DNA from 3 places in the Pristimantibacillus sp. Z349TD_6 genome. Region 3 is predicted to be linked to each of the others. Evidence: riboswitches for the same ligand, from Rfam matches in the RefSeq annotation. Region 3 holds a riboswitch; each other region holds the start of a gene.
What was found. A riboswitch is a leader RNA that binds a small molecule or an ion and turns the genes downstream of it on or off. The one in region 3 is predicted to bind cobalamin.
Positions count from the first base shown of each region.

Region 1 (10,680 bases), 3.3 Mb from region 3:
TACAACATCGCCATAAATGACCGGCGGCTTTACGCAGCGGGAACCATACGATTGAACCCAGCCGCCTTTTGTAAATGCGAACCCATCCAGCTTCTCTCCGAAAAATTCGACCATGTCCGTACGCTCAAATTCACCGTGAACGAGGACGTCAATGTTAAGCTCTTCTTGGATTTCAATCCAGTTTTTAATTTTATCGTTGATAAAGGAAGCGTAGTCCTGTGAGCTGAGCTCGTTTTTTCTCCACTTTTGCCTTGCTTGACGTACATCCAGCGTTTGCGGGAAGCTGCCGATTGTCGTTGTTGGAAGGAACGGCAAATTCCACTTTTGCTGCTGCAGCTTTTGTCTCTCCGCAAATGGCTTCTGCCTCGTTGAAGGATGCGCCGCTACCGCTGCTGCATCAGCAGCTTGACGATTGCGGGCAGGAGAAATGGATAAATGATGAATCCGCTCGCCGTTAAGCTTAAGCTCAAGCTTGCGAAGTTCTGAGATGTCCGCCTCATTTACAGTCGCTGTTTCACTTAGCCACACGATTTCATCCAGCTTTTCTTCCGCGAATGCAAGCGCCTCACGCAGCTCTACTAGCAGATTGGTTTCGTTTTTTGCCGTTACCGGCACATGCAGCAGGCTGCATGACGATTGAATGATCGTGCGCTCAGCTGGAATGTATGCCGAAATCTTTTGCAGCAATTCAAGCTTTTGCTTATAGTCTGCGCGCCAAATGTTGCGTCCGTCTACAAGTCCGATACCAGCGAGCTTATCCTTCGGATAACCAAATTGCTCCAGCGACTTCAAGTTTTGCTCCAAACCATGAACGAAATCCAAACCGATCGCTTGTACCGGGAGAGCAGCTACAGCTTCATAATGCTCAACCGCTTCAAAATACGTTTGAAGCATAATGTTAAGCGCTGGCGCTGCTTGGTTCAGCCTTGCATAGATCGATTCAACCCATTGCATCTCTTCCTCAGAAATAGAGGTAACAAGGATTGGCTCATCGATTTGCACCCATTGTACGCCTTCTTGCTCAAGCTCCTTAAGCAGCTGAGCATAAAGCGGTATAAACTGCTCAATGAGCTGCGGAAGCTGCTTGGCATCGTAGCCCTTCGACAGCTTGAGGAAGGTATATAGGCCAATAATGACAGGTTTACCTTCAATGCCAAGCTTTTCTTTGGCTTCCCGGTACGCAATCAGCGGACGGTTTTCCGTCAGTACCGGAGCAGCACCCGCAAGTTCTGGCACGATATAGTGATAGTTGGTATTAAACCATTTGGTCATCTCGCAGGCTTGTGCTTCCTGTGTCCCTCTCGCCATTGCGTAGTAGGTCTGTACGGGAACAGGACCTCCATCGTAGGAAAAACGCTCTGGCACAAGGCCAAACATCGCTGCAGTATCCAGCATTTGATCATACAACGTAAAATCATTTACAGGGATTAAAGAAATTCCTTTATCCTTTTGCAGCTTCAGGTTGTTTAGACGAATGCTTTCAAGCGTTTGAAGGAATATCGTTTCGTCCAAATCACCTTTCCAAAAAGCTTCAAGCGCTTTTTTCCATTCCCGATTTTCGCCGATACGCGGATATCCAAGTACACTGTTTTGCAGTTTGCTCACGTTCATATTTCCTCCTAATAAATGTAATTATTATGAAATAAAAGCACAAAAAAGAGCGTCGTTACCTTAAAGAAGCAAAGGTAAAGACGCCCGGCGTTTTAATAAACAGCGGTTCTGTCTTAACACCTCCCTATCTCCCGTAGGTAAAATCAGTGTCGTTCAAATAGGCAGGTCTCCTGGCTCCAGAATCATCATCGTAAGCTTGCCTTCCCAACCTTTAAAGATCAGTGGCGTTGGCGCTTAGACTCCTCTGTTACAGTGGCGGGACCGCGTCGGTTTTGCACCGGACTTCCCTTTTAAGCTCAAGCTATACCGCAAGAGCACCTATTTCCACTTATTTCAGTTGTTGATCGCATTTTTTAGGATCACGAATAACTATACACGCAAAATAATAACCATACAATGGAAATCATTATAATATCAAAAAAAGACTCTCCTCTAAACAGCCTGCGCTGCAAAAGGAAAGCCTTATTGGTTTTTTATACAATTACCTAACCAGCCAACCGCCATCAACAGCCAAGATATGGCCGTTCATATAATCAGAAGCTGAAGAGGCTAGGAACACCGCTGGTCCAATCAAATCCTGCGATGTACCCCAGCGTCCCGCTGGTATGCGCTGCAAAATTTGAGCACTGCGAACAGGATCCTCGCGAAGCGCTTCGGTGTTGTCTGTACTCATGTAGCCTGGGGCTATCGCATTTACTTGCAAGCCTTTAGCTGCCCATTCGCTGGCAAGCGCTTTGGTAAGACCGGCAACGGCATGTTTGCTGGACGTATAACCCGGAACATTAATGCCGCCTTGGAAGGTTAACATCGACGCAATGTTTATAATTTTCCCTGAGCCCTGTTCGATCATATGTTTCCCAGCCAGCTGGGAAAGGAGAAATACAGAATTCAAGTTAACGTCCAGTACATCCTGCCAGTCCTCGTAGCTATGCTCTGCAGCTGGCGTGCGGCGAATGATACCCGCGTTGTTGACCAAAATATCGATGCGTCCCAGTTCTTCAACTGTACGATCAACAATGCCAGCAAGCTTCGTTCGGTCAGCAATATCAGTCTGAATTGTAATCGCTTTGCGACCAAGCTCTCTTATCGCCGCTGCCGTTTTGTCAGCAGGCGTTTGGTTCGTGACAAGCGCAATATCCGCACCCGCTTGTGCTAATCCAAGCGCAATCGCTTCTCCAAGCCCGCGCCCTGCACCTGTGACGACAGCTGTTTTACCCGTCAAATCAAACAAACTCATCGGCTCAGCTCCTACCTTTAGTACGCTTCCCGTTTTCCGAAAGCGCTGCTTTCATCATTTTTATATTTTGCGACTCATACCTCGCCGCAACGTCCGCATCTATACCTTCGTCTGTGATGATATAGTCAATTTCATGCAAACCCGCAAACGTTATTAGTGCACCCTTATCGAATTTGTTATGATCGGCAAGGCAGTAGACGACCTTGGCATTTTCCATATACAGCTTCTTCAGCTTCGTCAATTCTTCTGTGAATATGGTAAGCCCATATTCCATATGAATGCCGGTTGTAGAAAGAAACAGCTTGTGTACATTCAGTCGTTTAATCCATTCCTGCGATTCTGCGCCGATAAGCAAATTGTTATGCCGGTAGCCCCCGGGAATAACAAGCCTTACTTGGTCCTTCGCAGTCAGCTCCCGAATGATAAGCAGATCGTTCGTAAGCACCGTAACCGGGATATTGGGCAGACGCTTTGCCATTTCGAGCGTAGTACTGCCAGCATCCAGCGCAATAATATCATTAGGCTCGATGCAGGAAAGAGCTAGCTCCGCAATCGCCGCCTTCTCCTGCTGATGCTTGCTGTTTGGGAACTGCAGCGGATAAAGGCTGTCTTCGCCTCTATGCTGGGGCACAGCTCCGCCATGAGTCCGTTTCAGCAATCCCTTCTCTTCCAGCTTCTCTAAATCTTCACGAACCGTTTTCTCCGTGACTTGAAACAGCTCGCTTAGCTCGGAAACTTTAACCGCGCCAAGCTGCTCCAATTTATCTATAATCTTACGATGCCGTTCGGCAGCAAGCATAGTGCACCCCCTGTAGCGAATGTTTCTATTTTAGCTCGCTTGCAGGTACGGCGTCCATATCTGTAAATGTGTAGTTCTCTCCAGCCATCGACCAGCAGAATGTATAATTGCTTGTGCCCACTCCTGAGTGGATCGACCATGGCGGTGAAAGAATCGCTTGGTCGTTGGCAACAACAAGATGTCTCGTCTGCGAAGGCTCGCCCATCATATGGAATACGCGAGCATCATCATTCATGTCGAAGTACAAGTATGCTTCCATGCGGCGGTCATGGACATGCGAAGGCATCGTATTCCAGACGCTTCCCGTTTTCAAGCTCGTTACACCAAGCATAAGCTGGCAGCTTTGGATGCCGTCTGCGTGAATATATTTATAAAGAATACGTTCATTGGAAGTCTCTTGCGAACCAAGATGAGTCGGATTCGCTTCCTCCATCGTCATCTTGCGTGTTGCAATTTCAGCATGCGCAAGCGCGGAACAGAAATAAAGCTTCGCAGGGTTCGCTTTATCGACACTTGAAAGCAGCACTTGACGTTTGCCCTTGCCAACATAAAGCACATCGAGCTTATTCAGCTCGTATACTTCCCCATCAACGGAAATCGAAGCAGGTCCGCCAATATTCAAGAAACCAACCTCGCGGCGCTCCAAGAAATATTCGGTTTTTAGCGTTGCAGCATCCTCCAGCTCAAGCGTCTCGTTCACAGGCAATGCTCCGCCTACAACCATTCTGTCATAATGCGTATATGTCATTTTTAATTGATCTTGCTCAAACAAGCTTTCGATCAAAAACTCGCTGCGCAGACGTTCCGTATCATATTGCTTCACATCAGTAGGATTCGTAGTATGGCGTACTTCCATTGGATAAAAGCCTCCTAAAAGTTATTTGCGTTAGACTTGCCTCGCAAGCTACGCTAATGTTTGTTATTGTTCGTTTTTATAATAACACACATTTACGAACATAAAAAGAACATTTTAAACATTCAAGATTAGCAGGAGCATTTTTATTTCCGAGAAGACTGTATAACAAAAAAACGACCTCCGCGCGCATCATTTGCGAAGAGGCCGTTTGTTGTTTTAGAGGAAATCTACTGAAGCTTCCACTTTCGATAAACATAAAGAGATACCGCCATAAACATGCCGTATACTAAAACGGTAACGAATACGTTTCTTGGGTCCGTCATAAGCGTATCACCGATCGTGGCGAACAACAGCATCGCTGGAATTTTGCCAATCGATGAGGCGACGGCATAAACGGTAAAGGAAACACGGCTTAGCGCCGAGTACATATTAACTGCAATGGATGGAATGAACGGAATGAGCCGAGCAAACATAATCGTCAGAAAAGCATTCTGCTCAAACATCACCGTAAGTTTTCCGATGCTTGGATAACGGTAGAAAAACTTCTTCCCCCACTCTTGATAGCCATAGCGGATAAACAGAAACATCACAATGGATGCTGCCGCTGAGCCCGTCCAAGTTACTGCCGCGCCTAACACTGGGCCAAGAGCAGCACCAATGAGCCCGCCGATTACGGGATACGGGATGACAGGAAATAGTGCGACGAGCGTTGCCATAATAACGACGAGCGGAACATTATCCGCTTGCTGAAACCACGTCAAAATCACATCGCCATAACGATAAATAAGAAAAGCAATACTGGCATACAAAGCAGCTAAACCTGTTTTTTTGAGCATCGTTGTACCCCTGAATAGTAGATATCTCCAGCTTATCATTATTGAAGATAAATACGAGCAATGCATTGTGTCAAATTTAAGATAGCCAGTGATCAGTCGTTCAGTTCTTGTGTAAAGGTTCGCCGTTGTCGCTGCTTATTTACCATCATCTCACTGTAAAAAAGGTAAACAGCCGCTATTCCTGTTGTAGCTACCCCAACACCGAGGAATACACTGCCGACACTCCACCACGTAGCCATCATCGCCCCTATTACAGGTGCAATGAGCATAGAGCTCGTCTGAAAAGCATTCGCTAACGCAAACACAGGACCAACCGTTTCATCCGTCGTCTCAATTTGCAACACGTAGCCAAACGGCACCGCGCTTTGTGCGCTGCAAAAGCCAAGCGCCGCACATAACGGCAGCCACAAAGCAAGCTCCGCTTGGAATATGCCCATGCCGCTAATTCCGACCGCAATAACGAGAATTCCCGTTGCGATACCCGCTTTCGTCATATGAGTAAGCGGCCGCCGCTTCCACCCGCTCCATTGTCCTGCCAGTAAAGCGCCGGCAACACTGCCTGCACCAACCGCGCCAATGAGCAGTCCGAATAAATTCTCAGCCATTCCCGATTCCTTCGCCAGCAAAACGAACAAACCATCATACAAAAAGATAAGGAAAAACAAAGAAGCAGCATACATAATGACCGCCTTCAGGAGCGGCCTGCGCATCATATGCTCCCAGGCAACCCTTAATCCGCCGGATGGCTTTGCCGCTTGCTCCTTCTGTCCTCTCCAAGACGGGATAAAACCGAGCATGAGAGCTGACAGTGCATACAATATAGCGCTTATGAAAAATGGAACCGCTGCTCCGAGCCATGCCGTTATTGCTCCGCCGATCATAGGTCCCAACACCTTGGTCATATTAACCGACATTTGGCTGAGTGAAGAGGCCTGCGCCAGCAAATGCCGGTCAACGATTCTTTTCACAGCGCTTTGCCTAACCGGGTCAAATATAGCGCTCATGCTGTGCTTAAACAGCACCAATAGCAGAAGAATAGGAAGAGACGGCGCCCAAGCCATGGCCAGCACGAATACAAATCGCAATAGATCGCATCCGATTAACAAGCTTTTTCCAGAAAAACAACGTAGACGCACACTCATCAACGGTCCCACAATGACATAAGGCAAACCGACACAGATCGATAAAGCGGCAACTGCCATAGAGCCGTGATTCCATGCATAAACAATTAATGCGCTAAGCGCTATAAAATCAAGCCAATTCGCAAGGTCGGACAACAGCTGGCCAATAAACAGCTGGCGGAAGCCTTTTGCCCGCAGCGGGCGCCAAATCGGATCATTCTTTTTTGCATTTTCCATCTTGATAACCTCCGGTATAAGTTGATAAATCCAACGATACCGGACAATTATCAGAGCATTATCAGAGCATGAATAAAGATTTAATAGAAATTTAACAGAAAATTATTGGTAGGATTTCAGCTCAGCTTGAAGCTGCTCCTTTACCTGTTTTGCAATATCATCCAGCCCAATCTGTGCCGTTAACCGGCTCCATTCCTTCACAAAGTAATCCCGGTCTGCTCCCCAGCCATGCACCTTGGTTATGATCAGAAGGGTGTGATAGCTGTTTAACAGATTGGCTAAAAAATGCGACTGCTTCAGCAGCGAGAATCCCTGTTCAATAAAGGACAAGCCGGATTTTCTGTTCGAACGATAAAGCGCTATCCCCTTCAAAACAAGGTAATGCCCCTCCTCGCGTTGATAAGGAAACTGTTTGAGCTTCGCCTCAACAACCACTGCAGCCGAATCGACTTCTGACCACAGCTCAGCGCGCAGCACAAATTCCAGCTCTAGATTAGCGGTGTAGGGGATGAGCCCTTCCCAATTATTTCGCTTCACTTCTGCTTTAAGCAAATCCAGCTTTTCCTTGGCAGCCTCGAACTCTCCCCAATCCATCAGCATGCTGATGATCGACATCGTTTCGAGCTCGTTTTGCCATATCTGCGCAAGCACCTGTTGCCTACGAACGATCGCCACATACTCACGGTTGTCCTGTGGGTCAATAAACTGATTTAAGTACAGCAAAAGGAAGGCACGATCTGCAAATGAGCCCGCCTCCTCCCGCACAATAAAACGTACATCGCCTTCCATTACGCGAAATAAAAGCTTTAAGGTCAGGTCCACCTTAAAGCCTAATACCTGCTCATTCCGTGTCAGCATGAGGAGCGCATCCCCTCTTCCATAGCGCAAATATGTGCTGACAATCCCGCTTAGCTCCTCCGTAAACGAAGGCAGCTCGATTAGAGGGTTATCATTCAGACCTTCCTGCTTCAGCAGCAATCGATAACCGAGTCCACGTACCGTATCGATCTGAATAGTCGGCGACCATTGTGCAAGCTTGCGCCGCAGCCGGTAAATGTGATCATCTACCGTACGATCTACCGGCGCCTCCATTGGCCAGACGTTGTCCAGCAGCTGTTCGCGCGACAGCGTTTGCCCTGCATGGCTGTGCATGAAATGCAGCAGCGCATATTCCTTCGGAAGCAGTACAATCTTTTGTGCTTTCCATGCAATGGTGTAAGCACCCGCATCCCATTCCATAAATCTCTCGACCTCTATCCCTGCGCGCTGAAATTATGCTCTTTCGTTAAATCCACAATGAACGGTGTAGGCTCAAAGCATCCACCGAAACCAACGGCCATGACCATCTGTTTCCGCTAACGTTTCCTTCTGCTCCTTGCCCTCCAAATAATAATCAAGATGAAGATATGGGTCCCACATATTATTGTAGAGGTGAAATATATCTCTTTGTTGCCCTATTCTCCTAATGCTGTCTGTTAATTCAACTTTGTCATCATGAGTCATTTGGTTGGCTACATGGGTGTGAAACACACCAATAACACAATCCTCCGTTATTTTAGCAGCCATTTCAGCAAGTCGTTTCGCACCATTCCCTTGAAACAACTCCATCTGCTGCCCTTTTAATAAAGAAGCCGCTTTGTCAAAATTCACAATCCGCTCGTTATGCTCAGGCCATATCAACGACTTTAACCAAAGATAATCGTCTGCCTCTTCCAGATTATTAATGTGCAAATCTATTCCTATCCTTGCTATCACTGGCGGACTTTGTTTTAGGAGATGCGGAATAACATCTCCACGAACTTCCGAGCGCAGTACCAGTTCAGCATCTGTATTTCCATAAGTTTCACTATCGTTATATTGATAACTATACTTATCCCAAAAAAGCTGCAGCCCCGCACTTGTTCCAATTTCAATGATTGCTAATGGTTTGTTCGATTTTTGATACATATAACAAAATGCAGGATACAGGTAAGCACAGCGTCTAACCTCATTCGTTTGTACAAGCTTGTTTTGGAGCAGTTGAACAATTTCCTTTTTATGCTGAAGGCAAAAGTGTTTAAAAAAAGGGAATGCCTCCGCCGCATCTCTCGGATGATTAACTATGCTGCCGTAAAACTTTTGCAGTTCGTGGCTGCTCTCTTTGCGCAGCAAGTACTGAACCGCAGCAAAAAAAAGATTGGGAACTGGCTGCCCTTCTCTGCAATAAGAAGCCATCTGAAGCATTTCATCATCATCTGCAATGGCTAATGATAGCTGTTCATATAAACGGCTTGAGCCATTGCATTCCCTCGTCGCGAACACCATAAATTGCTCAGTCAAAATAGGTTTGTTCAACAATGCCATCCCTCCATTTTCCCGCTTAACGGCATTGTATCATGGCTATCGATAAATTATATTTCAATGATTTATAAACTATATAGATTTCTTTTATCACATGTGTGTAGGATAATAAGGGACAAAATCAGCTATTTACCTAAAAAGCCGCCTTCAGATTTTATAACTTGCCCAGTTATCCACTGTGATTCGTCACTCGCCAAGAAGTTGATTGCTTTAGCTGCATCCTCCGGCAAACCGATGCGTCCCATAGGGAACATTGGCAAAAAGCCAGCTTTCATCTGCTCATCCATCCAGCCAGAATCGGTAGGGCCTGGATCAAACCCATTCACCGTAATTTGAAGCGGAGCTAACCCTACAGATAACGGCTCGATTAGCCCAATCAATGCGCCTTTTGTTGCAATGTAAGCCAAATTATTAGGATCGGGCCCTTTTGAAACCATAAAGATAATTCTGCCCGATGTCCCTTTAAATTGGTTTTTCTCAAATCTGCTAGCAAACTCTGTGCTTAACAATATCGGTCCGCGGTTATTAACTGCATAATGTTGGTCCAATATACTGATATTCAAGCTTTTGTAATTGGAAGGTACGCAATAGGTGGCGTTGTTAATTAAAATCGTCGCGTGGCCTAACGACCTTTCTACTTGCTCCATTATAAGGGCAGGTGTTTCCACATCGGTAAAATCCGCTTCCATATGACTTGCCCTCACACCTAAGTCTTCTAGTTCCTTACGCAGCTGCTCAGGCCAGTCCTTCTCTCCCCCATTGCCTTCCGTTTCATCAAAAGCATGCCAATGCGTAAAGAAAATGTCTGCACCTAAGCGTGCAAGCGAACGGCAAATCGCTGTTCCAATTCCCGTGGATCTGCTCGCTCCTGTAACGATCGCTATCTTATTTTTTAATGAGATCAATTGCAATGCAATTCCTCCATATTCGTTTGTCCTAAACTTATAAACTATCTATAAAATTTAACACATGTTGTTTAATCTGTTTTTTCTCGTCGTCTGATAGAGCACTGGATCGAAAATTTTGTAAATTGTCATCAGGTATGATAATGGTTGATGGCTCCTGAAGCTCTTTTTTTCGATTATCTCCATCTTCAACCATCGTGATATGAGACTTGCTGAATTTCGTATGTACGATTTCTGATTTAACGTATTTTCCATCCAGATCATAATAATCCACGACCATTTTGATGTCAGAGCTTAAATAATTTTTATTTTCTGCAAAAGCAGTAATAGAGTTCACCTTCTTAAAGCCTGTTTGTTCATAAAAGCCATCTTTATTTTCCTCTGAAAAAATTTCTATGCTAAATGCCTCGATATGCTCGACTTTAATTGTATTGCTGCAAGCGCTTAACAAAACAACAAAAGCAGATATTACGCTTAACTTCATTGCAGCAGCTAACCAATCTGATCCTCTCATGACATTCATAGCTTCACTCCTCATCGCAATTTCCAATAAAATACCATTACTTAATGATTGCAAAGCTTTCCTCATTTGTAAAGGTTTTATCTATAGACAAAAACAGCCCTCTACCAACGCGGTAAAGGACTGCTTTGTGGAGCGTATAGGAACATATGCGTTCTTACAGCCCGCAAACCAAGCCTGACACGCCACTTTAAGAACCTATATGCTCTTAAACGCTC
Region 1 covers NZ_CM149662.1:1,874,291-1,884,970, reverse strand. Annotated here, with positions in the region: gene metE (5-methyltetrahydropteroyltriglutamate--homocysteine S-methyltransferase) at 1-1,605, opposite strand, end outside; cobalamin riboswitch at 1,755-1,948, opposite strand; gene kduD (2-dehydro-3-deoxy-D-gluconate 5-dehydrogenase KduD) at 2,093-2,848, opposite strand; gene AC0VYE_RS08110 (DeoR/GlpR family DNA-binding transcription regulator) at 2,853-3,647, opposite strand; gene kduI (5-dehydro-4-deoxy-D-glucuronate isomerase) at 3,673-4,503, opposite strand; gene AC0VYE_RS08100 (TVP38/TMEM64 family protein) at 4,731-5,339, opposite strand; gene AC0VYE_RS08095 (MFS transporter) at 5,432-6,697, opposite strand; gene AC0VYE_RS08090 (winged helix-turn-helix domain-containing protein) at 6,800-7,936, opposite strand; gene AC0VYE_RS08085 (DUF2332 domain-containing protein) at 8,009-9,034, opposite strand; gene AC0VYE_RS08080 (SDR family oxidoreductase) at 9,163-9,942, opposite strand; gene AC0VYE_RS08075 (hypothetical protein) at 9,980-10,519, opposite strand.
Region 1: it holds a riboswitch for cobalamin, as region 3 does, so the genes downstream of both, metE (5-methyltetrahydropteroyltriglutamate--homocysteine S-methyltransferase) here and AC0VYE_RS22660 (DUF4430 domain-containing protein) in region 3, are expected to answer to the same signal.

Region 2 (10,680 bases), 2.8 Mb from region 3:
GTTCGGCATGAAACGAGGCAGCAATGCCTTTATGGCGGTGCTTACGGAGGGCGGTGATTCGGCGAATATTGCTGCGATGCCGCCAGGTCTCAAATCCAATATGTATAACGTATTTTCCAATCAGATCTACCGTGAGGAATATTTGTACAGAATGAGCCGGCTTGCCGCACCGCTTAAAGCGGTACAGAAACAGCGATTGGATACGGATAGAGAGGTTGAATATCGCTTTCTTAATGGAGATGACGCTGGTTATGTCGGAATGGCGAAGGCTTATCGAGAGTACATGACGGAAACCGGCAAGCTGAACGAACCGTTAAAGCCTGTTGAACACACCCCTTTGTATTTAAAAATTATGGGGGGCAACTATACGGAAGCCTTCAGCAAAATCAAATATATTACGGCAACGACCTTCCCGCAGGCAACGAATATCGTAAATGGGCTGCTGGAGAAGGGTGTCGCTAATCTGAAGGTCATTTATTACGGCTGGCAAAATCAAGGCGATTACGATCTTTATGACCGTTTTCCAATTGAGGAGTCGCTAGGCGGCGAGACGGCTGCCAAGGCTTTTGTCTCCAATATGACAAAGCATGGCATTGACGTCATGTTCGAGGATGATTTTGTCTGGATCGATTCGGACAATTCCGATTTATCTGGCAAAACGAACGGTATTCGCGGCATTGATGAAACGGTATTTGTTGATGAGGGATGGTTTATCAGCAAGCCGTCACGCACCGTTGCCATGGCCTATCAAACGATTGAGAAGCTGAAGGAGATTGGCATATCCGGCATTTTGTACAACTGGATGGGTGAAATGGTATTCCATGACTATGATCCGTCAGGCATAGAAACTCGTTCGGACACGATTGCTGTATACGATGGCTTACTCGAATACACGCAGAAGACGCTTGGCACGGCTGGCGTATATCGCGGGAATGACTACGCAGTTGGCCAAAGCGATTTTATTGCTAATTTGCCGCATGAATCCAGCTATGATTTCATGGTCGACGAGACGGTTCCTTTTTACCCCATCGCGCTTCATGGTTATGTTTCGTATTCGTTTGGAGATGGCAATCTTCGTAATGATGTAGAAACTGAATTTTTAAAAGCGATTGAATACGGAGCTGTACCTTCTTTCTTCCTCACACATGAGGATTCACGGAAGCTCAAGTACACGGCTGCGAGCTTCTTATTCAGCAGTCAATACGAGAAGTGGACAGACCGCATTTTAAAGGAATACGAGGCTTTTGATTCGCTAGCAGGTTTGTATTCCCAAACGATTAAAAATCACGAAAAGCTGTCTGAAAATCGGTTTGCTACCGTTTATGAGGACGGCACACGGGTAATCGTCGATTACAACAGCAAGACTTTCGTCGTAGAGAAGGGAGTGGGCGCCTAATGCAAGCAAAAGCTAGAGTCCGTGCAGCGCGCCTTCATCTCTGGAAGCGCTACGGAATGGGACTGCTGTTCATGCTGCCATGGATTATTGGGTTTGCAATGTTCGTCATTATCCCGATTAGCTGGTCGTTATTTATGTCCTTTAACAAGGTGCAAGTAGCGGTCGGAGGATTTAAATATGAATGGGTCGGATTGCGCAATTTCCGGGATGCATTTTTGAAAGATAACATTTTCCCAATTGAACTTATCACTTATTTCCAAGAAATGCTGCTAATGGTTCCGATCATCGTTATTTTTGCCCTGCTGATCTCATTAATGCTAAATCAGAAATTTCCTGGACGATTTATTTTCCGTGCGTTGTTTTTTCTTCCAGTTATTTTTGCAACAGGGCAAGTGCTCTCAGAGCTGTTCTTGCAAGGAGCGGGAGATATTCCATTCCTGGAGCAGTACAATTTGCTTCCGATAGTTGAGGAATATGTTGGCAAGCAATTTGCAGAGACAGTAATGGCAGTTTTGGGCAAAGCGATTCTAATTTTATGGTATTCCGGTGTGCAGATTCTTATCTTTATTGCGGGTTTCCAGACGATTTCACCGACGATTTATGAGGCTGTGCGGATCGATGGCGCCTCCCCTTGGGACAGCTTCTGGAAAATAACGCTGCCAGCCTGTGTGCCATTCATCAGCTTGAATGTGCTCTACACGATTATCGACCTGTTCACATTCCCGCTTAATCCTGTGCTGAAGCATATCAAAGACAACATGTTTAAGGTCGATACCGGTTACGGCTACGCCAGTGCGCTCGCTTGGATTTATTTTGGACTCATCTTCGCGCTGATCGCCCTCGTATTATGGCTGTTTAACCGGAGCCTCAAGACAAGGAGGGTACATTCATGATTACTGCGATGAAGTCTGAGTTCGAGAAGGTTAGCCGCAGCGTAAGGGGAGTTCTTTGGGGCCGCAAAGCCCAGAAAACGAAAATGCTGGTGCTCGGACGAAGCTTGTCTGACGGATTGCTGGCGAAGCTCATCATCTATTTGCTGCTCTCGATTGTCGCTTACCTTTATTTACAGCCGATTCTTTATATGGTCAGCACGATGTTTAAGAACATGAGTGATCTTCTTGATCCGACGGTAAAGTGGATTCCGCGCGAGATTACTTGGGAAAATGTGACGAAAGCGCTGAAGGGTTTGCAATATCCGGAAGCGCTCAGAAACACTGCCCTTATATCGGTGACATGCTCGCTCGTACAGGTCATTATTTGTGCGATGACCGGCTATGCGCTTGCTAGGCTGGAGCTGCCATTCAAGGGACTTTTTACGGCGCTGATCATATTGACCTTCTTGATTCCGCCGCAGGTTATCATCATTCCGCTTTACGTTATATTCAGCAAGCTCGGCTTGTTGAATTCGATTTTTGTGTTTCTCATACCGGCTATATTCGGGCAAGGCCTTAAGGGCGCCTTATTTATTCTCATTTTCCGGCAGTTTTTCAAAGCGCAGCCGCCAAGCTTGGAGGAGGCAGCGAAGCTGGACGGAGCTTCTACAGCGAGGCTGTTTTTCGGAATTATGCTGCCTCTGGCAAGGTCAGCGTGCTTAGTCGTGTTTCTCTTCTCATTTATTTGGTACTGGAACATGTATTATGAGCCATCGATGTTTCTTACCAAAGGCTTCACGCCGCTGTCGATCCGTCTAGATATGCTGGAGGATGTGCTGAATCCGTCATTGCTCGGAAATACGCGAACCATCGTTAATCCGATTACGGAGAGCACCAAAATGGCCGCAGCCTTCCTTATTATTTTACCGCCGATCATCGTGTTTATGTTCCTTCAGCGCTGGTTCGTCAGCGGTATTGAAAGAACGGGAATTGTTGAATAGTTTTTTGTCTGCGCTAAGGCGCAGCAGCTCTTTAGGGGGGTGATGTTTCGGCAAACAGCTGCTGGAACGGTTTCAACGTTATAAAGAATGCTAAACCGCAAAAAACGAGGGGAAGGCTTACGAAACGAAGCTAGTTTTGCTCTACAAAACTTAAAGCTTATGCTTACGAAGCCAGTTTTGCTTCACAAAACTTTTAGGAGGCCAAAAAATGAAAAACAAAAGCGCTTTGACATGGATGTTGTGTATGGTCTTGTTATTTTCAGTTGTTCTCTCAGCTTGCTCCGGCAATGGAGAAAAGAAAACGACGAACACTCCTTCTAATAATACAGCGACAGATGCACCTACCGATGATGCAGCGAAACCGGCTACAGAAGAGAAGCATGAGCCTGTTACGATTAAACTCATTTCATGGTCTGATTCCTACACAGAATTATACAAAATGTTTAACGAAAAATATCCATGGATCACAATTGAACAGGTTCCTGTAAATGGCAAACCAATTATGGAGATCATCGCTACTTTGGAAGCGGCAGGAACACCAGCCGACTTAACTTGGATCGACAGTGATTTGATCTCGTTTGACCAAGCTGGCTTGGTTGAGGATTTGACTCCTTACATCGAGAAGGATATGACATTCCAAGATATTCAGCTGCCTCAAGGATTTTTTGATACGATGACGTATAAAGACAAAAAATTGGCTGTGCCATTCGTTGACGTACCGATGTGGATACTTGTAAATAAAGATTTGCTTGCTAAGCATGGTGTTGAAATGCCAGCAAATGATTGGACTTACGATGATTTCCGCGATGTAGCCAAAAAAATTACCGATCCAGAAGCAGGGGAATATGGCTTAACAACACAGCCAGAGTTTCAAATGCGCGTTCTTAGCACAAAAGCAATTGCTGACGGACATGCTGCAAACATTCATTACTTAAATGAAGATTTGACACAAAGCTTGCTCAATACGCCAGATGTAATGAACGATGTTAGATGGCTTTCAGATTTTGTGTGGAAAGACGGCTCCATGCAGAGCAATGCGAAAGCTAAGGAACAAGGCGATGTTTCGAGAGAATTTATTAACGGTAAAACGGGCTTTGCGATCGGCGGAGACTGGGTACTTCCAGGCCTCAAAAAGGATGCGAAGTTTGAATGGGATGTTTTGCCTTTCCCAAGAGGAAAAGTAAGCCAACCAGGTTATAGTATTTATGGTCCGCTTTCACTGCTTAGCGGTTCCAAGCATAAAGAAGAAGCTTTCCTATGGATTAGCTTCCAATTCTCCAAAGAAGCGCAAAAATGGAAGATTGACCAAGGAGCAAATGCTTCGGTTATCGATCCTGAATTGACAGCTTATTATGATGAAACGCCAATGTGGGAAGGCAAAAACAAGGAAGCTGTGAAAATTGCAAAAGAAAATGCAAAAATTCAGCCAGGTGTAACCATTCCTGCTTGGTCTGAATACAACTGGAACAATATTTTGAATGAAATTATTTTTGATGGCGCAGATATTAATAAACTGATTCCAGAAACGGAAAAATGGAATAAACGTACGCTAGAGGTTCGTGAATCGTTGAAATAATCGGAGTCTACCTTTAGTAGGCTAATCTCGAAATCACCCTATGTCGCTTAGTTTGCGGCAATAGGGTGGTTTTTTTGTATTAATAAGGTATGTAGATAGCCTAAGCTTAGTAATTCATAAACTTAGTCATATAAAATAATTAATAATTTCAATATAAATATGTATTATTTAAGAAGTTTCAATCTAATTGGTTTAATTTACATAACATTTTAGTTAAACTGGTTTAATATAGATAAATTAACAGTGGGGGTTATCAAAAATGAAGATGGGATTACGCTCGTTGACGAATAAATTTATGCTAGTCATGGCCGCCGCATTAGTCATTATCGTTAGTGTGATTCTCATGTATGAATGGAAATCCACTCGTATAGCTGTTGAGCAGCAGCTTTTGGAAAAGGGTCGCACGATGGTTTTATCGCTAGCTCGCACACTTGAGAATGTTACGGAGCAGGATTTTAAAACAGGTGTTGTGCTGGATGATGGTACGAAATGGGACGGAAACAAGCTTAAAGAGGATTTTTTCAACGATACATTGACTGTAAATCCTGAAAGTGAGAAAGTGGCTGAAAAAAGACTAAAGGACTCATCCTATGCGGGGAAAGAATCGATTTTATACAATGGAGAGTCCATTCCGCTATCTCAATATGAACTGAAATATGATAGTGCCTATGACCGTTATACAGATTACCGCTGGCAAGGCATAATGGATAGTTTTCTGACGGAGGAAAATGTTATTTTTGCTATTGCAGGCGCTTATTCAGAAAATCCGAATTTTGCGGGCTATATCCCAACACATAATAGCATTTACAGCCCTGTTGGAGAAGAATCAAAAGATACTTGGGGCGACGAGGGACTTCTTAGTCAAAACTACCGGGCCAATCGGATTTTTAACGACAAAACAGGCTACAATGCCGCTACGAACACGAAGACGGATGATGTCCTCCTGCAAAAATATAATAGACTCATAGACGGGAAAACGGTAGAAACGTGGGATATTTCTTATCCTTTAATTATCGATGGCAAACATTGGGGCGGGGTACGTGTTGCATTGTCAAAAGAAAAGGCAGATGCGCTCATCGCTTCAGAAAGAACGATGGTTGTCATGCAATTTGGCGGCCTGATGGCTGTTGTTTTGGTTGTTTTGTTTCTGCTATCACAATTTATGGTAGGACGTAAGCTTCGTAATATTGTTCATGCTGCAATTAATCTTAATTCTAGCGAAGCGGATCTTACCTATCGTATAGAAAATAAAGGGAATGATGAAATTGCTCGCCTAGGCGAAGAAATCAATCATTTCATTGCCCATATGCAAGGCTTAATGCGGACGATTCGGAACAATGCCGCATCCGTATCGGACTTTGCAGGCCGGCTGGGTGTAGGCTCGCAGCAAAGCCGAGAGCTCTCTTCGCAGCTAGCTTCCTCTGTGAATGAGATGGCAATTGGCGCGGAAAATCAAGCAGACGGGGCAGTTGAGGCAGCAAGGTCTATGGAGGAAATGGCGACGAGCGTAGGAAGGATTGCTCACTCCTCGAGCCAAATGTCGGAAGCATCGAACGATATGCTGCAAGCAGCGGAGCTTGGCCATGAAAAATCGGATCATGCGGTTGGTCAAATGGAGCGGCTTGGCGCGGCAACGGCTTCGATATCACGAGTGATCGGACAGCTTAATGAGCGCTCATCCGAAATCCAAGAGATGGCAGGCACGATTGCTGCTATTGCAAATCAGACGAATTTGCTCGCTCTAAATGCTGCTATAGAAGCGGCACATGCAGGGGAGTATGGCCGTGGATTTGCAGTTGTATCAAGTGAAGTGAGAAAGCTGGCTGAACAGGCTTCGGCTCATGCGGGCCATATCGAAGAAACGATTAATGAGGTGCTAGCCTTGACTGCCGATGCTGTTGGCGCGGTCACTGCAGGAGAGCAAGAAATGGAACAAGGATTACTCATCGTTCAGGAGCTGAAGGTATCTTTTGACACAATTTGGAAGGAATCCCGCCTTGTTGCCTCCCAAATTGAAGACGTATCTGCTTCAACGGAGGAGATGGCAGCAGGCAGCGAGGAAGTGAGCGCTTCCGTTGAATCGATGGCGCAGGTCGCCAAGGATACTTCAACTCATGCTGCGCAATCGGCAGCGGACACTGAGCGGCAAAATCAGCTCGCAGCTGAAACGCAGCAGCTTGCTTCATCTGTAAATGAGCTTTCGGAGGAGCTTCAGCGCTCGATTACGAGATTTAAAATTGAGTAATTTGCAGCTGAAGTAGATTTATGATGAAATACTAGTCAAAGGCACAATAAATCGAATAGAGAATTGTACAAGTTGAAAAAAAACGGTCAGAACCTTTGTCTAATCCTTTCAAATTTGATACAATTCACAAAACAAGCACTTACAATTTCATAGAATAGCTAATATGGTGCTGCCGTGAATCTATCATTCACAAGCAGCTTAATAGGGAAGTTCGGTCAAAATCCGACGCGGTCCCGCCACTGTATCGCGGAGCAGACGATCATGTTGTCCACTGTCATATCATGACGGGAAGGAGATCGTCTATGCAATGAAGCGAAGCCAGGAGACCTGCCATAGGAGCTCTCTATATTTCTCACGAGGATGGGAGGGAGATGTTTATTCGTGCTTTTGCAATAGGTGGATTCCTATGCTTCCATGCGCACGTGTTTATCCAAACATCTTTCCACAAACGGAAAGATGTTTTTTTGTTGCCAAAAATGATTAAAGGGAGAGAAAACATTGCTTAATTTAAAAAGATTTATGAAAAAGAGTTTGCCAGCTATTTTAAGTTTTGTATTGGTGTTTACTTTATTTGCACCACAAGTAGGTAAAGCGGCAGATCATTCTGCGAATACGTCATTGACCATGATGATTGATAAGACGGTTGAGTATTATAAAAATAGAAATACAACATTGAATTCTTGGTGGGAAATTGTTGCCCTTTGGGGGGCTGGAGAAAACCTGCAGGATGGCAGTTGGAAGCTGCCTAGTTGGAAGACCGTGGATCCGGGGTTGAAGCCTAATGATAGTGATACAACTCATATCCGCTATATTTATTCATTACTTGCGATGGGTGAAGATCCGGCGCATGCGTGGGAAACGGATCGAAATCTGTATGCGGAGCTAGCTGCACAACTAAATAAGGATACGGGGTCATTTGCCGGTTCAACAAACAGGCATATGTGGGCGATGCATGCACTTGACACGGGTGCAAAGCTTGGAAGTGACGTTGGTAGCTGGGATGCTGCCGCAAAGCAGAAGGCATTAAAATATTTATTAAGTAAACAGTTGAATGACGGTGGATATGCATTTTTTGGAAACAATTCTGATCCTGATATGACTGGTATGGGGCTGCTTGCACTCGGCAATTATCAGAATGATAGTGCTGTTCAAGCTGCGATTGTAAGAGTGAAAAATTATTTGCAAACTATAAAGTTAAACCAAGAAAATGTCATGTATGGAAAAAACTCGAGCAGCACTTCTGCCGTAGTAAGCGGATTAACAGCCGTTGGCGAGGATATGTTGTCTGATGTCTGGATGGCTAATGACAAATCAGTACTTGATACTTATTCATTGTTCCAGCTCCAGAATGGAGCATTTAAGAACGATTTAGATAAAGGTTCTAATTCAATCGCTACAGAGCAAGCACTTGTTGCACTTGCTGATATTAAAAATCAGAAAACGGTATGGCAACGTTTAGGTGAAATAAAACTTCCTGTCTTTGTTAACACAAAGGTTAAAGTTGATGGTATTTCTCAAAGTATATATGATCAGAAAACGGTTAGTTTAAAACAGAATGAAAAGCCAGTTACAGCACTCGATGCTCTAAAAAAGGCACTTAATACAGCAAATCCACCTATCACTTTCAATATTGTAAATAGTAGTATTGGTTCATATGTTCAAGGAATTGCTGGACAAGAAGCTGGTTCATTTGGCGGCTGGGATGGCTGGATGTACGAGGTCAATGGCATTGCGCCAGATGTAGGTGCAGATGCATACCAGCTTAAAGAAAATGATGAGGTACGATTCTATTACAGTCGTTACCCAGCGCTCTCTACAACAACAAAGCTGAACACCGGCTCAGTTGATCCTACTGTGGATGTTAAGCTTGTGGGTGATCATTTCAGCAGCGAAGCGACTATTGCAAGCAACTGGGCTATTGATTCGGATGCGTCAGGACTGACGATTAAATCAATTGAGAAGACGAACGATCAGCACATTAAGATTAGTCTTTTGGGCAAAGCAAAAGACAAGCCATTTACACTACAAGCATTAGCAGCAGTATCAGAGAGTAAGAAGGAGAGCGAACCGTTTACGGTTTCAATTTCTGATTCTGTGACTGTAGATTTTCAGGTTGATGGCATTTCATCACCAATTTTGACGAAGCAATCGGTGACGTTTAAGAATACGGAAAAACAAGTTACGGTTTTAGATGTATTTAAAAAATCACTTGATCAAGCAACTCCAAAGATAAGTTATAAAATTACGGAGAGCAGTTACGGACCTTATGTATCGGAAATAGCTGGAGAAGCAGCAGGCAGCCTTGGTGGCTGGGATGGTTGGATGTATGAAGTAAATGGTATTGTTCCAGAAGTTGGTGTAGACGCCTATGAGCTTAAGGATAAAGATGTTGTTCGCTTCTATTACAGCAGATATGCAGCTCTTTCTACGCAATCCACAATTACGAGTGGTGCTGTTAATCCGACGATTGACGTAAAGCTTTCTGGCGATGATTTCACTAGCGTTGCGGCCAATATCGATAATTGGTCAATTAATACCGGAAATACAGAGCTGAAGGTAAAATCACTTGTTCAAGATGAAAAGAACATAAACATTTCTTTCGAAGGTACAGCAAAAGGCGGAACAATTACTGTTCAAGCATTAGGTGCCGCTTTAGTTGGTAAAAAAGAAACGGAGCCAATTGCGGTTGCAGTACCTCGTGAAGTAAGTAATACCACAGATCAAAATATTGCAATTCATGAGAACGAGAAGGATGTTACTCTTGGTGCAGAAAGCAATGCACCTGTAACCAACAATATCATTCTTTCCTTTGCATCGGCTGCATTGCCAAAGGTAACAGCTATTCGTGGTACGACTACGTTGGAGATTCCAGCTAATACGACGGTTACATCAACATGGGATCAAAAGCTGCAGCTTCCCAAATACTTAAGCACAGACGATAGCGGGCTAACAGCTAAGCTGAATACTGCACTGTCTGTTAATAATAAAAAAGTTGATGCAATCGCTGTTCGCATACAAGCGGGCGGAAATGAAAAAATACAATTTAATCAACATGTTACCCTTACCATTAAAGGTCAAGGCGATAAAGAAGCTGGATTTGTAGATCAAGCAGGTGTGTTCACGCAAATCAAGAAATATGCTGATTCATCAGCACGTACGGATGAGGTTTATGCTTATAATCAAAACGGCGATCTTATTATTAAAACAAAGCATTTCACAGAGTTTTTAGCTTATACAACAACGACAGCTTCGACAGGTGGAGATGGTGGTACTCTTCCAGTAGCGGAGACCATTACTCTATCAGTTGAAAAGCGTACTGTCAGCACCGGTGATTTGGTTGCTCCATTCACTGTAACTCTTAAACAAGGTGATACTGCCTTTACTGCACTTAAACGTGTACTTGAAGAGAAAGGTGTTTCTCTAAAATATATTGGTTCGGATTCAAGTATTTACGTGCAAGAAATTGGTGGCCTTGCCGAATTTGATCATGGTGAAAAAAGCGGTTGGATGTACTCTGTTAACGGAACTTTTCCTAAAATAAGCGCAGGTTCATATGAGCTGAAAAAGGGAGATAATGTTCGCTGGCAGTA
Region 2 covers NZ_CM149662.1:2,382,570-2,393,249, forward strand. Annotated here, with positions in the region: gene AC0VYE_RS10120 (DUF5696 domain-containing protein) at 1-1,396, shown strand, start outside; gene AC0VYE_RS10125 (carbohydrate ABC transporter permease) at 1,396-2,289, shown strand; gene AC0VYE_RS10130 (carbohydrate ABC transporter permease) at 2,286-3,269, shown strand; gene AC0VYE_RS10135 (ABC transporter substrate-binding protein) at 3,478-4,845, shown strand; gene AC0VYE_RS10140 (methyl-accepting chemotaxis protein) at 5,105-7,090, shown strand; cobalamin riboswitch at 7,238-7,439, shown strand; gene AC0VYE_RS10145 (DUF4430 domain-containing protein) at 7,589-10,680, shown strand, end outside.
Region 2: it holds a riboswitch for cobalamin, as region 3 does, so the genes downstream of both, AC0VYE_RS10145 (DUF4430 domain-containing protein) here and AC0VYE_RS22660 (DUF4430 domain-containing protein) in region 3, are expected to answer to the same signal.

Region 3 (10,680 bases):
ATGATAAAGTACTGCTGAACAAAGGTTATGGTTATGCCGATGTGGAGAGTAAGAAACCTGTTGATCCTGATAAAACCATGTTCAGAATAGCTTCCATATCCAAAGTATTTACAGCAACAGCCGTCATGCAGCTCGTAGAAGAAGGCAAAATAGATTTGGATCAGGATGTAAGCCCCTATTTGAAAGGTGTGACGATTCCCAATGAGACCGGCAGCAAACTAACGATGCGACATTTATTGACTCATACAACAGGTTTCGACAAAACAGATGTATTGACTGCTCCAGATGCGACCCGCAAAGACTATCCTCTCGAACAATATATTAAAGAGAATTTACCTACCATCGTGCGTAAGCCGGGAGCGGCTTATCGCTATGATAATTTAGCTTTCAATTATCAAGGATTAATCGTGCAAAATGTGACAGGCAAGCCTTTCGAACAAGTCGTTGATGATCAAATATTCCGTCCGCTGCAAATGACAAACAGTGATTTCCGGTTGACGGATAAAGTGCTGGCAAACCTTGCTACCGGCTATAACCAATTAAAGGAGCCTTGGCCGCAATACCAGCTCACGCCTACAATAGCGCCAGACGGGGGCATGTTCGCAACTGGCACGGATATGAGCAAATTTATGCTCGCTCAGTTAAACGGCGGCAAGCTTGGTGAAAATCGTATTTTGCAGGAAAATACAGTTAAGGAGATGCAGCGGGTACAGGTTGGCATTCATTCAGAAATTCCGAACATGGCTTTAGGTTTTGAGATGTTTTTCCAAGAACATTTTAATGGCGAGACTGTCATTGGAAAGGGCGGAGATTTGGAGGGCTATCATTCGTGGATGTGGCTGCTGCCGGAACAAAAGGTAGGCGGATTTGTTGTTACGAACAGCGATGCCAGCGATATACGTGAGCAGCTGTTCGCCGCGTTTATGGATCATTATTACCCTCAAACAGAGAAAGAGCGGCCTGCCATTGCACTAACCAAGGCACAATTAGCACGCTTTGAAGGCAGCTACCAGTATTTGCGCGCCCCGCTCGTTTATTACAAAGTAAAGGCGGAAGATGGTTATTTATCCGTTGCCGGACCCAATAGCACCAGGAAACTAAAACCCGTTGGCGAGCTGCTGTTCCAAGATGAAGATGGAAAACTTGGCGCATTTAAAAAAGATGAAGCTGGCAATATCTCATACTTTTATTATTTGCTAATTGATGCTTGGTGTGAACGTATAACCCCATCACCTACCTATTCAGATGTACCGCGCAATCATCCGTATGCCGATGACATTTATACTTTACGTGATTTGGGCGGGGTTTTGAATCCAACATCTACCCTTTTCGAACCAGAAGGAAAAACGACTCGTGCTCAATTCGCAGCTCAGATTGTACGACTAGCAGGTATTACTAAATCACACCAACCCTCTAAATTCACGGATTTAAAGGCTCATCCATATGAATCAGAAATTCAAACATTGCTAGAGATTCACGTATTAAGCGGTACTTCAGCCCAGAGGTTTGAACCTGACCGATCGATTACAAGGGAAGAAGCTGCTGTCATTATCTATCGATTATCACGTTTTCTTGGTTTCCCTCCCATTCCAGCGAAGCTGAGCGGCAAGACTTCAGCTTGGGCCGAAGAAGCGGTTCAATTCATTGTTGGAGCTCGTTTATATGGACCAGAAATAAAATCAACAGATAAAGGTACAGATTTCCGTTCGAGAGATCCGCTGCTCCATAAGGAAGCTGCTGCGATTTTAAACCGTTTCGCTAAATTATTTGCTTCAAGTGCAGGCATCTAATAAAAAGAAAGACTGCGTAGTCGCCCTTCATCAAGGCGGACTATGCAGTCTTTTTTTGTATAAACGACAGTTGTAACGAAAGCAGTACAACATACGGATCACTCAATCATTCATTAATGCTTCTAAGGAATAAGCTCATCACCGTTCATAAACGTTTGCAAGTCTTGATCAGCCTTCGATTGGTTGCAAGCATTGCAAGCACAAACGCAATTATCCGGCGTTGTATGCCCGCCTTTAGCGCGCGGCAGCATGTGATCGATCGTATCCCCCTGCTCCCCGCAAAAATAACAAATGTGATGGTCACGCTCCAAGATGTAGCGCCGGAATTCCTTATTGCTGAACAATCGGCGTATCGTATGGCGATTGACGATAACCGCAGCATGCTCCTTTACCAGCGTTATCGCAAGCTCTGGCTCAATTTCTTGATACCAGCGCCGTCCTTTATCCGTCTTGCCTCTCATCCAAATCGTACCTTGACGCGTAGGCTTTAGTGCTGCCGGATCATTCGGCAGCGTTATGGATGTCATCGGTGGAACCGGGAATGGTTTGCTGGGATGAGCTTTTCTTCGTATTGCTTTATAATCATTAAGTTGAACATCAGGCAATGGAGCTAAAGCCGCTTTCGCTTGCCTGCAAGCTCGGCATGCACCGCGCCTTGCACCAGCGCCGGCTCGTTTGCCCGTTCGCCGCAGAAACTCAGAGAGCGGTTTCGTTTCCTTGCAAATGGCGCATGGTTTGGCAGCAAGAGGTTCTGTATCATCCATCATTTTTTCCGGAGCATATGATTAGCTATGCAGCCGAATTCGTCCCCTCGTGTTTTTATACTATTGTAGCATTAATATAAGCTCGAGGGGAAAATGGCGTATAAACTATGATTCCAATAAACCGTATTTCCTCTTGAAGCGCTGCAAAATGGCAATCCAGCTGCTCCCAAATACGGCGAGGAAAAAAACATTGGACAGCGCATGCGCTAGATCAAAATAAAAGCTTTGAATGTAGGCAACAAAAATCAAATTCCAGCTCAGCGCGTCCGGCAATCCGATGATAAACCAAATATTCATAATCCAGCCAAACAAGAAGCCCCATCCAAAACCAAATATGAGCAAGCCAGTCTTCGTCTTAATGAGCCAAGTATGCCGCAGCCACCCAGCACTAGCCCCGATCATCCCCCAGCAAAACATTTGCCACGGCGTCCACGGGCCTTGACCTAGAAAGATATTCGATACGACTGCAGCTATTGCGCCGATAATGAAGCCCGATTCAGCTCCAAACACAATCGCAGCAATAATGATGACGAAGGATGTGGGCTGAACGCTCGGCAGCGGCGCAAACGGTACGCGGCTGATGGCCGCAATGGCCGCCAGCACAGCAAGGATAACAATCTCGCGCGCTTCGATCTTCCGTCTCTCAAACCTTGCAAAAAAAGGAATCATCGTGACAAATAGCAACACGATACTTAGCATTAAGTAATGATCATCGGTAATGGCAGAGGATAAAGCCATAGCTGCGATGAACAATCCAATGCTGGCTATGAACCAGAGCTTTATTTTGCCCACGTTGCAATCACATCCTCTGTCGTCAGCGCTTCTGGCAGCCATTCCCGTACCGTTCGATTGATGGCTGTTGTGTAAAAATAATTAGTGCCAAAAAATTGTGCCGGCTCCGCCTCAGCAGATATTGCTCCATCAAACAGCATCGCGCAGCGCGTTGCATGCTCGGCAGCAAATTCAATATCATGCGTGACCATGACAATGGTTTTGCCAGCTTGGCATAACTGCTGCAGCAGCTCCGCTGTTCGCTGCTTGGCTATGGGATCTAGCCCTTTTGTCGGCTCATCCAAGCAAAGAACATCCGGCTCACCAAGCAGCACTAACGCGAGCGCCGCTCTCTGCTGCTCTCCTCCACTCAAATCATAAGGATGCTTCGGCAAAATAGAGGAAATCTGCAGGGAATCGACAACCTGAGCTATCTTCCGATCCCGATCATCGAGTTTGGCGTAATCCGCCATTCGCTGAAGCTCCTCTTCAACTGTATCGTAGCTAAAATAAAGCAGTGGATTTTGCGCCAAATAACCGACTTTAATCGATTTATCCCGCTTCAGCTTGCCTCGCTGCGGCTTTAATAATCCGGCCATCATTTGCAGCATCGTTGTTTTTCCAGCCCCGTTGCCGCCGAGCACCGCCAAAAACTCATGCTTGTAAACGTTAAGCGACAGCTTCTTCAACACCTCTGCACTTGCTTTTTCGTATTTAAACGTTATTTCATCACAAGCAAGCAGCCATTCCTTTTTTTCGAGCTCGCTGCTTTCGTTGATTACTGAATGATTATCGCCTATTGTATGTACGCCGAAAACATTGGAGAGCCACTTCTTCCCTTCACGCACGGTTAGCGGAATTTGATTTACTTCTGGTAGATTACCTGCCTTCTGGGTAGATAGAAACAGCTTCGTAACGGAAGGCAGGTATGGCATTTCTTTTTGTGCTGCATCAGCACCAACGAGCCGGCATAGCTCCCTCGGCGGCGCGTCGTATTTCACTTTGCCTTCCTCCAGCATAATGATTCGATCTGCAAGTGGAATAACATCCTCCAGCCGATGCTCGCTTATAATAACCGTCATCGACATTTCCTGATTTAGCCGATAAATAAACTGCAGAAAATCTCGCGCCGCTACCGGATCAAGCTGCGAGGTGGGCTCATCTAATAGAAGCAGCTTCGGCTGCAGCAGCAATACTGAAGCAAGATTAATCAGCTGCTTCTGTCCCCCCGATATTTCATGAACGGATTTGTTAATGAGCTCATCCAGCCCAAAGAAATGGCTCATTTCGGCTAGTCGTTTACGCATAACCGCTTGCCCATAACCGACATTTTCCATGGAAAAAGCCAGCTCATGCCAAACCTGGTCCATCACAATTTGATTTTCAGGGTTTTGAAACACCATGCCGATCTGCTCAGCCGCCTCGACCGCAGGCAGCTCCTCTAGCAATACACGATTATACTTAATGGTGCCTGAGCGTTTCCCCGTAGGCTGCGTTTCTTTTTTCAAGTGCCGAAGCAGCGTCGTTTTGCCGCAGCCGGATGCTCCGCAAAGAACGACAAAATCGCCTGGCTTGATATTTAAAGTAATGTTATCGAGTGCTGCAACCGTTGATTCCGGATAATGGAACGTCAATTGATCAACCTGAATTACTTCCATGACCTTCTCTCCATTTCTTCAAGTAGGACTGGTGTTAAAAGAAAGGCGCAATAGCAAGCGTATGCAATGCCTTCCCCCCTATGAAACTGCATTGTTTCCAGACGCGGGTAAATAGTAAGCACACCAAAGCCTTGCATCCAGCCCCAAATGCATACTAGTGCCATTGCTCCAAGAAACAAAAGAACATACCAATCTCTACGATCCATACGATAGATGACATAAGAGCTTCGTTTAGCTGCGCCATACCCTCTAGCTTTCATAGAATCAGCGGTCTGAAGCGCCTCCTCCAAGGACCAGGTCAACAGCACACGAACGAGCAGCATGCCGTCCTTGCTCCGTTTTTTTAAGCTGCCTTCGAGAATCGAAACCCCTTTTATTCGTTGAACCGTAGTAATTTGATCCAGTCTCCGCAAGAAAAGCGGTACGAACCGAATCGACATCGAGGTTAGCAGTGCAGTTCGCGGAGCGACTCGTGAAAATAAATACATCCATTTCTCCGTCGTAACAATCTGCTGAAACGATACAAAGGCAAGTAAAATACACAATAAAGAGAGCATCATCGTCACACCATATAAAATAGCTTCCAACGTGATCGGCTGATCCATAAAATAAAATAAAATATGCCGCCCGCGATGAGAAAACAGCGGGTTAAGAACAGCAACCAAACCGCCCATTAGAACATAATAAGGAAGCAGCTTAAGCAGCCGCTTCCCTTCGTCATGAATGACAATAATAACCGTAATCGCAGCCAGTGATGTCAATAAAAAAACAGGATGAAACAAGAGCATGCCGAATGTAATGACTCCTGCATAATAACTAAAGCTCGTAACCGGATGTACCGAACCGAACGCACTATTCATCGAATTTTGCTCCTATATCCTCGCCAAGATCAGTCGTATACAGCCATTCAATAACATCACCTTCATTAACCTTGTAAACCCCGGCGCCCTTGTTAGGAAACTCACCGTTTACTCGGTACATCCAGCCGCTCTTCGCGCCCAAATCGAATTCGTAAATATTATCGATGCCTTCGATATAAGCGCCGCCTTTAACACCTCTGTATTCCATTTGTATTTTGTTTTTTCTCGTAATTTTCTTCAATACATCTAGAACGGTATCGTCCTTCTTGAACTCTACGGCTGTAGGTGCAAGCACCGTTCCCGTATCTTTGTCCGCGACAATTGAAATCGTAACCGTCTGCACAGGATTCGGCGTTGCAACAGGCGTGACGGGCTTTGTCGTAGCCGTACCATCTGTTTTGTTTGGTTTCGCAGAAGCTGTAGGCTCCGTTTTTGGATCATCCAATTTCGGCTCATTTGTCTGCTTCGGCTTCGGGGAAGGTGTTGCTTGCTTATCGCCAGCGTTGTCAGTTGCCTTCGCTTTATCTTGATCTTTATCTTCGCTAGGCATCTGCGATGCCTCTGCCGTTTCTGATGCTGAAGTACTCGTTGGCTGCTCGTCAGCGGCTTTATCCGCTTCTTGCTCCACTTGTCCTTCGTTGCTGGTTTGTACTTGATTGGTATTGGAATTAACGCTCTGTGCCGGACTGGCACAGCCAGCTAATAAACCAATCACCAGCCATAGGATGATTAAGCTTGGTAACCATTTCTTACAGATCTTTGCCATCGTCTCTTTTCTACTCCTTTTTGTCTCATTCACACAAACCTTAACAATAAAAAAAAGACCCCCTTCTATTAGGGGATCTGCATGTCGAATGTAAGAATAGCAACCGTATATAACTAAAATATATGATGCGTCCTGCAAAACGATTACGCCTCCACATTCTTTACCCCCGAAGAATGAGAAACAAAATAAAAAAGGCAGGTTTCCTGGCTCGTGCGTCAACGCGATTCTCACACCTTCCCATCCTTGAATTGGACAGTGGCATTTGCAGAGAATCACTCTTCACATACAGTGGCGGGACCGCGCCGGCATTGAACCGGACTTCCCTATTAAGCAAACAAAAGCATGCTTTTGTTTGCACCTTCTCTATTCAATTATGCGATTATTTAATCAATCATATCGGGATTGCTGGGGTTTGTCTATATGGGATTTGAATGATTCGATCGCAAATAGCAGCTGCATCCTCTTGATCATGGGTGACGAACATACAAGTAATTTGGGCTTTGTGAAGCAATCGCTTCAGCTCCTCCCGAATGCTTTGCTTTAAGTGTGCATCCAAACTGCTAAATGGCTCATCCATCAACAGCATCAAGGGAGACGGGGCAAGCGCACGAGCAAAAGCAACACGCTGCTGCTGACCGCCGCTAAGCTCATGCGGATAACGCTTGACGAAATCATTTAACTGTATCAGCTCCAGCATTTCATCCAGCCGTATGAATCTATCTTTTCTCGATAATCGATGTAAACCAAATAATATATTTTGACCGACAGTCAGATGAGGAAACAACGCATAATCCTGAAACACCATGCCTATGCCGCGCTGCTCAGGCTGAATAAACTGCTGATCATCCACTAAAACCCTGCCGCCAGCGGCAATACACCCCGAGGCAGGAATCTCAAGCCCGGCAATAATCCGCAGCAGCGTGCTTTTCCCGCAGCCGCTTTGACCAAGCACTCCAACCACTTCACCCTTCTGCATTTGCATCGTAAAGTTTTCTAATACACTCTTTTTCCCATTATCATAGCTAAAAGAAACGTTAGTCAGCTCAAAAAAGTTCATCTGGATTTCTTCTCTCCCAACCAATGATAAACAAAAACAGTTGCCACGCCCACCGTGATTATGAATAAAGACGGTACGGAAGCTTGATGAATTTGCTCATCGCTTGCATATTGATAGGCTTTTGTCGCTAGCGTCTCAAAATTAAACGGGCGCAGCAGCAGCGTCAGCGGCAGCTCCTTCATAATTTCCATAAAGGTAAGCAGGAAGCCTGCTAATATGGAGCCTTTTATTAAAGGTAAATCCACTTTGAAGAAAGTCGCAGTCATACCTTTGCCGAGCGTTCTGGAAGCTTCAGAATAACGATTGCCTATTTTATCAAATCCTGCTTCCACCGCATTAAATCCTACACCAAGGAAGCGGATTACATAGGCGAAAATAAGCATCACGAGCGACATGCTGAGCACGAGCTTGCTCGATCCAAAGCCTAACCATGAATAGACGCCGCTTAATTGATGGTCTAGGGAAATAAACAAAGCAAGCACGCCAATGGACAAAACAGCACCCGGGATAGAATAGCCCATTAAAATTAGCTTCGTTGCTGCAAGCGACAAAAGCGACCGATTCAGGCTGCGGCTTACATTGGCGGCAATAACAGCAAGCACCATCAACACGGTAATCGCAACAATGGAAACCAAAAGCGTGTTGGAGACGAGCTGCGCAAATTTGCTGTTCAATACATCTTGATATGTCCATGTCGCCCAAACGAGGAGCTGAACTACTGGAATAGCGAACGAAAGGGCAAATATAACCGTGCTCACAAAAATAGCAGCAGCTGTCCCTAAATAGGATAACTTCCTTCGTTTAAGCGGATTGAGCTTGCTTGTCGCGGAATGATACATTTTTCGCCTGCGAAGCAGTCTCTCCAGAATAAACAAACCAATAATAGCGCTCATTAGGAGTGCAGATAATTTCAGGGCAGAATCAACGTCATACATACCAAACCATGTTTTGAAAATTGTTGCAGTAAACGAAGCAATGCCAAAATGTTTGGTTACTCCAAAATCATTTAGTACCTCAAATGCGACGAGGCTGGCTCCGCCGATAATTGCAGCCTGTGACAAAGGCAATACGATTCGAAAAAAAATATGAAGCTGCCCTTTGCCGAGCAATCTTGCGTTTTCTATGAAAGCTGCGCTTTGCTTCTCCATAAAGGTTTTGGTCATCAAATAAATGTAAGGAAATAAAAACATTGAAAATATGAAAATAGCGCCTTTCATGGACAATATATCAAAATAAGCTTGGTTAGGGGTTACGCCGAGCGTATTTCGCATAAAAACTTGTATGCTGCCCGTATAGCTCAGCATAGAACCGTAAGTATAAGCTGCAATATATGGTGGAATAGCCAGTGGCAGCAAAAATGCAAAGTGAAAAAACTTCCGCATCGGGAAATCATAGGCTGCAACAAGCCATGCAAGCGACACGCCGATGACGACGGAGAAAAAAACCGATCCTACTACAAGATAGAAAGATTGAACGACAGAATCAAACAGCATATAATCTTTGATTTGCTGCCAGTTTTCATTCGGTTTGTCAAACAAACCGAAAAAAATATAAAGAGACGGAATAAGGGCCATGATGGCCCCTATTACGCTCAATATAACCCAGCCGTTCAATATTCTCTTTAAATTTCGCAAAGAGATGGAAGCCATCATTATTATTTCCAGCCTACCTTAGCCAGAAGCTCGACTGCTTTTTTGTTATGATCGCCCAGCTTGGAGAAATCCAGCTTCTGTGTTTTAAAGTCACCCCAGCCCTTTAACAACTCAGGCTTTTCTGCAGCAGCATTTACAGGAAATTCGAAGCTTCCTTGCGTTAACAGCGTTTGCCCATCCTTGCCTGTCATGAATTCGATCAGTTTAACAGCGTTATCTTTATTCTTAGCATGCTTAGTAAGGCCTACGCCGCTGATGTTAAGATGTGTGCCTGTCGTTTCTTGGTTCGGGAAGAATACGCCAATTTTCTCAGCAACCTTAACCTCTTCCGCATCCTTCGAATTCAACATTTGCCCAACGTAATAAGTATTCATAATCGCAACATCACCTAGACCAGCAACGACCGCTTTCGCTTGGTCGCGATCTCCGCCTTCAGGATCACGAGCAAAGTTTGCTACAATCCCCTTCGCCCATTCTTCAGCTTTTTGCTCTCCATTTAGTTCGATGAATGAAGCAAGCAGCGACTGATTGTAAAGGCTGGCAGACGAGCGCGCCAATACTTTCCCTTTCCATGCAGCACTTGCAAGATCTTCATAGGTGGATAGCTGCTCCGGCTTTACACGATCTTTGGCATAAACGATAACTCGTGCACGGGTTGCAATACCAACCCAATTGTTCTCGTTATCCCGCAGCTCTGCGGGTACATTGCTATCAACCGTTGTGGATTGAATCGGCTGAAGCACATCATTTTGCTTCGCATAATTTAGAACGCCGCCATCTACTGTAATGAACAGATCTGCTTCTGAGCTTTCTCCTTCTCGCTTCAAACGTTCAACGAGCTCTTCTGCCGTACCTTTAATTTCATTGACTTTAATGCCTGTTTCTTTCGTAAAGGCATCAAACAACTGGCTGTCAACATCGTAATGTCTTGCGGTAAACACGTTTACGACTTGCTCTTTGCCGTTATTCTTACTCGTATCATTACTTCCACCAGCCGCTTCAGTCGTTGCTGGGCTCGCCTCTGGCGATGGCGAAGAAGCATTCGTCTTATCGTTTCCTGCATTATTCGCTCCACAACCTGCTAATACGAGCACTGTCAGCATCGTTAACAATACGACACTTACGATATAATCCTTTTTCATCTTGGTCATACCTCTCATTCTCTCTTTTAATTTGATAATGAAAATCATTACCACCAACTCAACAGTTCCTATTGTAACCGACTAAAATGAGAAAATGCTGTGAAAATAAAAAAAGCTACCCGACATTCATTTTCGGGCAGCTCGTTTAAAAATAGCTGAAACGGTTGTACCTTGATGAAGTTTACTTTCAATAAGCAAACTACCGTCATATCGTTGCACC
Region 3 covers NZ_CM149662.1:5,142,070-5,152,749, forward strand. Annotated here, with positions in the region: gene AC0VYE_RS22635 (serine hydrolase) at 1-1,790, shown strand, start outside; gene AC0VYE_RS22640 (HNH endonuclease) at 1,913-2,557, opposite strand; gene AC0VYE_RS22645 (ECF transporter S component) at 2,660-3,346, opposite strand; gene AC0VYE_RS22650 (ABC transporter ATP-binding protein) at 3,334-4,983, opposite strand; gene AC0VYE_RS22655 (energy-coupling factor transporter transmembrane component T) at 4,974-5,843, opposite strand; gene AC0VYE_RS22660 (DUF4430 domain-containing protein) at 5,836-6,609, opposite strand; cobalamin riboswitch at 6,786-6,986, opposite strand; gene AC0VYE_RS22665 (ABC transporter ATP-binding protein) at 7,001-7,666, opposite strand; gene AC0VYE_RS22670 (ABC transporter permease) at 7,663-9,318, opposite strand; gene AC0VYE_RS22675 (Fe(3+) ABC transporter substrate-binding protein) at 9,321-10,460, opposite strand; gene AC0VYE_RS22680 (ATP-binding protein) at 10,587-10,680, opposite strand, start outside.